Regions from separate parts of the Pseudodesulfovibrio nedwellii genome, predicted to be linked through region 2. Evidence: riboswitches for the same ligand, from Rfam matches in the RefSeq annotation. Region 2 holds a riboswitch; each other region holds the start of a gene.
The links. A riboswitch is a leader RNA that binds a small molecule or an ion and turns the genes downstream of it on or off. The one in region 2 is predicted to bind cobalamin.

Region 1 (2,272 bases), 630 kb from region 2:
TTTCGGTGGTTGTTGCAGCGTGTTTCAGGGCGGCAACTTCCTCGCATTTCTGAATGGCAAAAGCCATCCACTGTTTGAGTGTAGGGTCCAGTTTTTTTTCTGCGGAGATGTCCACGGGAGAATGGAGGAGTGAGCAACTGGATCCGACCATGATGTGAGTGGCTTTGACTTTTTGGCGAACGATGTTCACTTGTCGTGCTGCAGCTTCAAGATCTGTTTTCCATATGTTCCTTCCATCCACGAGCCCCAGTGAGAGAGTAAAATGTGCTGGCAGCTTGGACAGAACTTCATCCAACTGGTTTGGTCCCCGAATCAAATCAATGTGGATACCATCAACAGGCAGAGACAAAGCCAGATCCAGGTTGTCACCGAGGTCGCCAAAGTAGGTCGTGAGCAGCAGGCGCGTGCTGTTGGTGACTGTACGCAGTTTGGAATATACGGACTGGAATGCAGTTTTGGCTTCGGCTGGGAGGTCGGTGCACAAAATCGGTTCATCAATTTGAATCCATGAACAATGTGCGGCGATTTCTGTGATGATTTCGCAATAAACATCAGTCATGTGTTCAAGGTGGTCCCATCGGTTGCAGCCATCAGTCTCTTTTGCAAGCAGGAGGAAGGTGAGCGGGCCGACAAGGACTGGTTTTGGCGAGTATCCGAGTCTTTTGACAGCTTTTATATCTGCCAGCAGTCGGGAGTTGTCCTTTTTGAAGGGCGTATTGGGGCTGAGTTCCGGGACAATGTAATGATAGTTGGAATCAAACCATTTGGTCATTTCCATGGCCGGAATGCTTTTCTCAGAGTTGCCTCTGGCCATATGGAAGTATGTCTTGCAGTCGACAGTATTCCCGTCATGCTGGAATCGTTGGGGGACTGCTCCAAGCATGGCGATAGTGTCTAGGATGTGGTCGTATAAAGAGAAGTCGCCGACTGGCAGCAGGTCCATTCCTGCCGTGGCCTGAAGATTCCAGTGGCGTTGCTTGAGTTCTCCGGCAGTGGAAACGAGTGCTGTTTCTGTTGTTTCCCCTCGCCAAAATTTTTCAAGTGCCCATTTCAATTCGCGGTTTTTCCCCATTCTAGGAAAACCCAATACGTGCGCGTTCATGTCTACTCCATGTTTCGGGTGAAAGACGAAGAGCGCGAGCCTCGGTTTGTTGGCAACAGAGAATGACACACCGGATGATATGATCCCGTGTCGTTATGAATATCTGCAACACCAACCTGATCGCGAGGTCGTTCGCTCTTTGGCAAGACGTCTTCTGGCTTCCGGCCCCATAGTGTTGAATCCCTTCCCGATAGCGGTGGTTTTCAACGGGTACTGCCGGTTACAGCGGCGCGTCCGCAGCGGTTTTTCACCGCTTTCCGTTTCTCGCCAAATCCTTATATCTAGATTTATTGATATTTGAGAATCCCATAAAAGGCAAGTCGGCTTTGTTCTGTGAGTCTGAAAAGTTGACAGAGGTGAGGTCTTGGCGGAGTTGAACGGTCTGTTTTTCGTATATAACAAGCTGTTTATTCGTCAGTTTTTTATTGTGTGTGCTCTGGGCTGGTGTGTCGTTCGATTTTGTTTTGTCACCTGTGTGTCTCTTGAATGTTTTGTTGGCGTTGTTTGTTTATGATTTTCTTGAATTCATCATTTGATTCAAACCGCATATTTTGCGGTGAAAGAACTTTTTATTTTGTCGTTTCAATTTCTCGAATTTGATAAATCCAGAGCTAACAGCTTGGAATTATATTTTATGTGACGGCAGACCTCTCAGAGTTTTTTTGGATCATATCGCTTTTGACTCAACAAATTTCATAAATCTGGTTGACTAAGTTTCATGCATGGTGCATTGCAGAGGCGTCGAAAGATAGAACGCCGTTCCACTGAGTGGAACAACTGATGCAGAACGGCACAGTAGGGATGAATAATCTCTGTAGTAATTTCAAAACGGGGATAATTTGAAGAGCTGATATAAAAAAATGATTTATTATTTAAAATTAATGAAACAAAATTACTCAAGGAGATAATTTTGAATACCAAGAGCCTATCAGCAAAATATTCTAGCGATACTGATACACATAAAGAATTGAACAGTTTAGTTTTCTGGGTGCCATTTTCACTTATTGCATTTTCTGTGATCATTGGTTTGATTCTGCCAGAGACATTTGGTCTTGTCGTTACGACTGGTCAGCAGTTTATCCTCAAAAATTTCAGTTGGCTTTTTTCAATTACAGGACTGTTTTGTTTAATAGTTATCAGCGTTGCATTCTTTTCCCAGTTCGGTAACAT
Region 2 (2,272 bases):
AGTTTAAGGTGACAACGCCGATGGAGCCGGTCAGATCACCAGCACCGAACAGGCCGCCGGTTTTTTTGCGGATTTCACGCAGATCCATCTGCAGACGACAGCACATGGAACGAACATCTTCCGGGTTGAGGTCGGAGTTGATGAAGTTCTGGAAGTAGGGCGCGCCGTATTTGGCGGTCATCTGAAGGAGCAGTTTGCCTTCCTTGGATTCCCAGGGGAAGTCCTTGGTCACGTTGTACGTGGGGATGGGGAAGGAGAAGATGCGGCCATCGGCATCGCCTTCGAGCATGACTTCGAGGAAGGCCCTGTTGATCATGGCCATTTCCTCGGCGTATTCGCCGTAGGTGGAATCCTGCAACTGGCCACCGATGATGATTGCCTCGTTGGCAATGTGGGACGGCGGGACGAAGTCGAAGGTAAAGTTGGTGAACGGGCTTTGACCGCCCCAGCGGGACGTGGCGTTCAGGTTGTGCAGCAATTTCTGGATCTGCTGCTTCACGGTCTCGTAGTCCAGTCCGTCGTAGCGGATGAACGGGGCGAGGTAGGTGTCCACGTTGTTGAACGCCTGTGCTCCGGCCCATTCGTTCTGGAGAGTGCCGAGGAAGTTGACGATTTGTCCGCAGGCTGCATCAAAGTGCTTGGCCGGTGTGGATGAACAACGGTCGCGCAGGTTGAAGCCTTCCAGCAACAGGTCGCGCAGGCTCCATCCTGAGCAGTAACCGGCCAGACCAAAGGAAAGGTCATGGATGTGGAAGTAGCCGTGAGTGTGGGCCATGCGGACTTCTTCAGGGTATTTTTCCAGCATGTACCGCGCTTGAACCGCGCCAGCCATGTGCAGAATGAGTCCCTGATAGGAGTGGACCATGTTGGAGTTTTCACTCACACGCCAGTCCACGTTGTCGAGGTAGCTTTCCGTGACACCGGAGATGTCCAGATAGGCCTCGTTCTGTGTGCGCAGTTCCCTGCGTTTTTCTCTGTATATGATGTAGCGTTCAGCGACCTTGTACAGGCGGGCTTCCATGAGCACCTGCTGTACAGTATCCTGCACCTGTTCCTGTTCTGGAACATCAACGCCGTCGAGCTTTTTTTCTACTTTTCCAGCCAGTCGGCTGGCGAGCAGCGGGTCTTTGATGCCGCTTCCTTTAAGTGCTTTGAAAATGGCGTCACCGATGCGTTTGGTTGACCATGTTTCGATACAACCATCACGTTTTTGAATCTGAATTGGCATAAATTTCCTGTGGCAAACAGTGGGATGCGGATGAGATCGACACCGAGGATTGTCGGCGTCGCATTGTTTGCCCCGTTGCCGTTGTGATTGACGCGGCAGGACCGCTGAAAATCAGGCAACTATGTTGTCTGGTATGAACTTTCTTGTCTGTAAACGGGCTCCGCGGACCGTCACCGACAGAAACGCTTCAGGTAGGTCTTCTGGCTCTCCCCGTTCGTTCCGCCTTCCCGCTAAAGCAGTGGCTTGATGGAACAAAATACAAGAGGATTACAGCGGCGGGACCGCTCCGGCTTTACACCGGATTCCCTGTTATGGCCTACCGGCCACCTGAAGGACATCGTGATTTGGAGAACCTATCTGAAGGTCGGATTGAGTGCAAGACTGAAGCGCGAACAATCCGTCATCTGTATTTGGTTAGACACTTTTTATCATGTCAAATAAGAGGAGAGTGAATCCATTTTTTCCCATAAAGAAAAGCTGATTAACTCAAGAAAACCAACCATCCGGTTTGGGTGGTTGGCCTTTATTTGTCACTATTCGGTTTATTAAGATCAACACCATTATCTTTTGTTATTCCCGTAGTGTTTTTTTTAAGCTTTCGACTTCAGTATTATTTAACAAGTTGACGATTGTGATCAGGTAAAGCGACAAAACATAACTTAAGCAAACCAGAGGGGCGGCTACGAGGGCCATTGCTGAATACATTGCTGCTAGCTTATTAAGAGAATGAATAAATAGTTCTGAAAAACCTATAATGAATATTGTACAGACATAATATTTAAACTTGTATTTACGTCCATGTGTGCTCGTGGCGGTCTTATATAAATAAGGTGCAATTAAGCAGTATGTTAATGAATACACGACCACCATTAAAATTCTAAGTAGAACGCCAGTGTCTACAATTCCCGATAGTATATATGATGCGAGAATTGACAATGCCATTATCAACAAGTGAATGGATGAGTAGAGAATAATAGTAAAGAATGATATTCCAGAAAATCTGAAGAGGCTGTCATTTTTGATATTTCTCAATACGCAAATTAG
Region 3 (2,272 bases), 920 kb from region 2:
CCACTGCAAGGCCAAAGCCCACAGCTGTGGCAGTGAGAATACGGGGAAGACGTACTTCGAAAATAACGCTTGTTTTGAGCGGGTCTATGGAGTCCGTCGCCCCTCGCAGAGCATCCGTCAGCGCTGTCATGACTTCACCCGGTGAGACCGGAATGAAGCCAAGACCGGTAGCAACGATCACCAACGCGGCCAGTGAGACTGCGAGCAGAGTGAGGGTTGCCCCTTTGCTGATGGATATACGAGAAGCGACGGTCATTATATCTTTTTAGGGAAGCATGTGCGTTTGAGCCATGGCGTCTTTCAAGTGGCGTACGTAAATGTCAGCCCATGTGTCGACAGAACCGAGACCGCTCAGGTCGATGGTTACGTCAAAACCCGCCTTGGTCAGCATGACTTTCCATGCATCGTCTTCGTCACCGGCCATATCGTTGGAAGCGTGGTCGCCTGCAACGATCATGAAGGGCTTGAGCAGGATTTTCTTTGACCCTGAAGCTTTGAGGTTTACCAGCATGTCATCGAAAGCAGGATAGCCTTCAACGCAGGCCACAAAGATTGGGTGACCGTATGTTTTCTGCATTTCACTTTGGAACTGGGCGTAAATGCCGGTGGAGAAAAAATCGTTGCCGTGTCCCATGTAGACAAGAGCAGCATTCATTTTTTTGGCGGCATCGACGTCAGCTTTGAGAGCTTTGGTGGCATCGGCGATGTCGTCAGTGTACGGATACACATCTCCGGGCATGCCCAGAGCCGGACGGCCAAGGCGCAAGCTTTTGAAGGGAACGGATTTGGCCTTGAGGGCGCGAATGGAGCGCAAGCCGATCATCGTTTGGGTCAAGTCGGAGAATTCTTCACCGGCAAAAACATGAAGGGACTGCACCGCAATAGCCTTGTAGCCTTCGTCCTGAAGGTCGGCGATGGTTGCCAAAGGACCTTTGACGCTGAGGATGTCAGCAGGCACACCGGCATTTTTTTTCTGCCATGCCGTGTCGTTTTGGCGTTCATGCCAAATGTCACGGATGATGCTTGAGGTGAAAGCGAGTTTGACCGGAGTATCGGGGTAGGCCTTTTCAACTTTGTTGCGAATGTTCAGGATGGATTTGAGTGCTTCGGGATACGATGTTCCGAATGCGGCCAGGACGATAGCGTCTTTGACCGGGCCTTTTTCATGATGTCCGGCCTGCGCCGGGGCCACCATGAGGACCGTGAGAAGACAGGAGAAAAGTACGACATTGAGTCTGTGGATAGACATGACAACTCCAAGAGAGGCTGATTGGGGGAAATGAGAAAACCCTTCCTCGACGATTTTCGAGGAAGGGAAACCGTTTTATCCCTTCGTACCTGTAGTGGTAAGCCCTCGTACCACCGAGGCAAAACCTATGGCTTTCTAGGCAGGTCTTCCGGCTGGCCCCTTCTACTTTCGCCTTCCCAAGGAGAGTCCTCAGTGGCATGAATGAAAGCAGTCTGGCGGGGCGTCACGGCGGCGGGTCCGCTCCCGATTTACACGGGATTCCCTATGAAGTCCTTTCGGACACCTAGAAGGGGTCTACTATGCTTGTAGAGCTGATCGTGTCAAGCTGGCTGTAGCTCCCTGTTCCATACGTTCTTGAAAATGCTGGATCATTTTTTCAGTGTCGATAACCAATGCGTCGGACTCACCCATCATGCCGTAACCGAGGATAGGGATATGGAAGATTTCTTCCACCGGGACTGTGAAGCCCGTGATGACTACTTGCTGTTGTTTGAGCACTTCATCGACCAAAACGGCTGCTTTGTAATCACCTACGCGGACGACAATGGCCTGAGCCATTTCTATATTGTTTTGTTCTGGAATCAGGTCCAGAAGGTCTGCCAGTCTAAGTAGTGAATGAACTTCTCCACGGACGTCCACGGTTTCACGTCCATCGGGCAGCGCGACCACGTCGTTGAGGCGTGGCATGTAAATCTCCATCACATCCCTGCTGGGAACGATAAAGGTATCTCCACCAACTTTGCAGACCAGGGCTTCGACGATGCCTTCGTTGGCTGAGCGATCGAGAGGGATTTCAATGGTAAAGGCTGCCCCTTTGCCCAGTGTACTTTCGATTTCAACATCGCCGTCCAGTGTTACTTTGATGGCGTTGACCACCGCGTCCATCCCGACACCGCGGCCTGATACATCCGTGACCTGTTCAGCTGTGGAAAAGCCGCTCTGGAGGACGAACTGGAGGATTTCTTTTTGTTCGTATTCAGTTTCGGGGTCAGCCAGTCCTTTTTCAAGGGCCTTGGCGAGAAT

Region 1: another riboswitch for cobalamin. It lies ahead of metE (5-methyltetrahydropteroyltriglutamate--homocysteine S-methyltransferase); the one in region 2 lies ahead of SYK_RS12880 (ribonucleoside triphosphate reductase).
Region 3: another riboswitch for cobalamin. It lies ahead of SYK_RS17145 (sirohydrochlorin cobaltochelatase); the one in region 2 lies ahead of SYK_RS12880 (ribonucleoside triphosphate reductase).

The regions. Positions count from the first base shown of each region.
Region 1 covers NZ_AP026709.1:3,382,494-3,384,765, forward strand. Annotated here, with positions in the region: gene metE (5-methyltetrahydropteroyltriglutamate--homocysteine S-methyltransferase) at 1-1,102, opposite strand, end outside; cobalamin riboswitch at 1,234-1,415, opposite strand; gene SYK_RS15780 (BCCT family transporter) at 2,013-2,272, shown strand, end outside.
Region 2 covers NZ_AP026709.1:2,752,172-2,754,443, forward strand. Annotated here, with positions in the region: gene SYK_RS12880 (ribonucleoside triphosphate reductase) at 1-1,228, opposite strand, end outside; cobalamin riboswitch at 1,402-1,574, opposite strand.
Region 3 covers NZ_AP026709.1:3,671,898-3,674,169, forward strand. Annotated here, with positions in the region: gene SYK_RS17140 (FecCD family ABC transporter permease) at 1-256, opposite strand, end outside; gene SYK_RS17145 (sirohydrochlorin cobaltochelatase) at 266-1,249, opposite strand; cobalamin riboswitch at 1,371-1,551, opposite strand; gene SYK_RS17150 (chemotaxis protein CheA) at 1,547-2,272, opposite strand, start outside.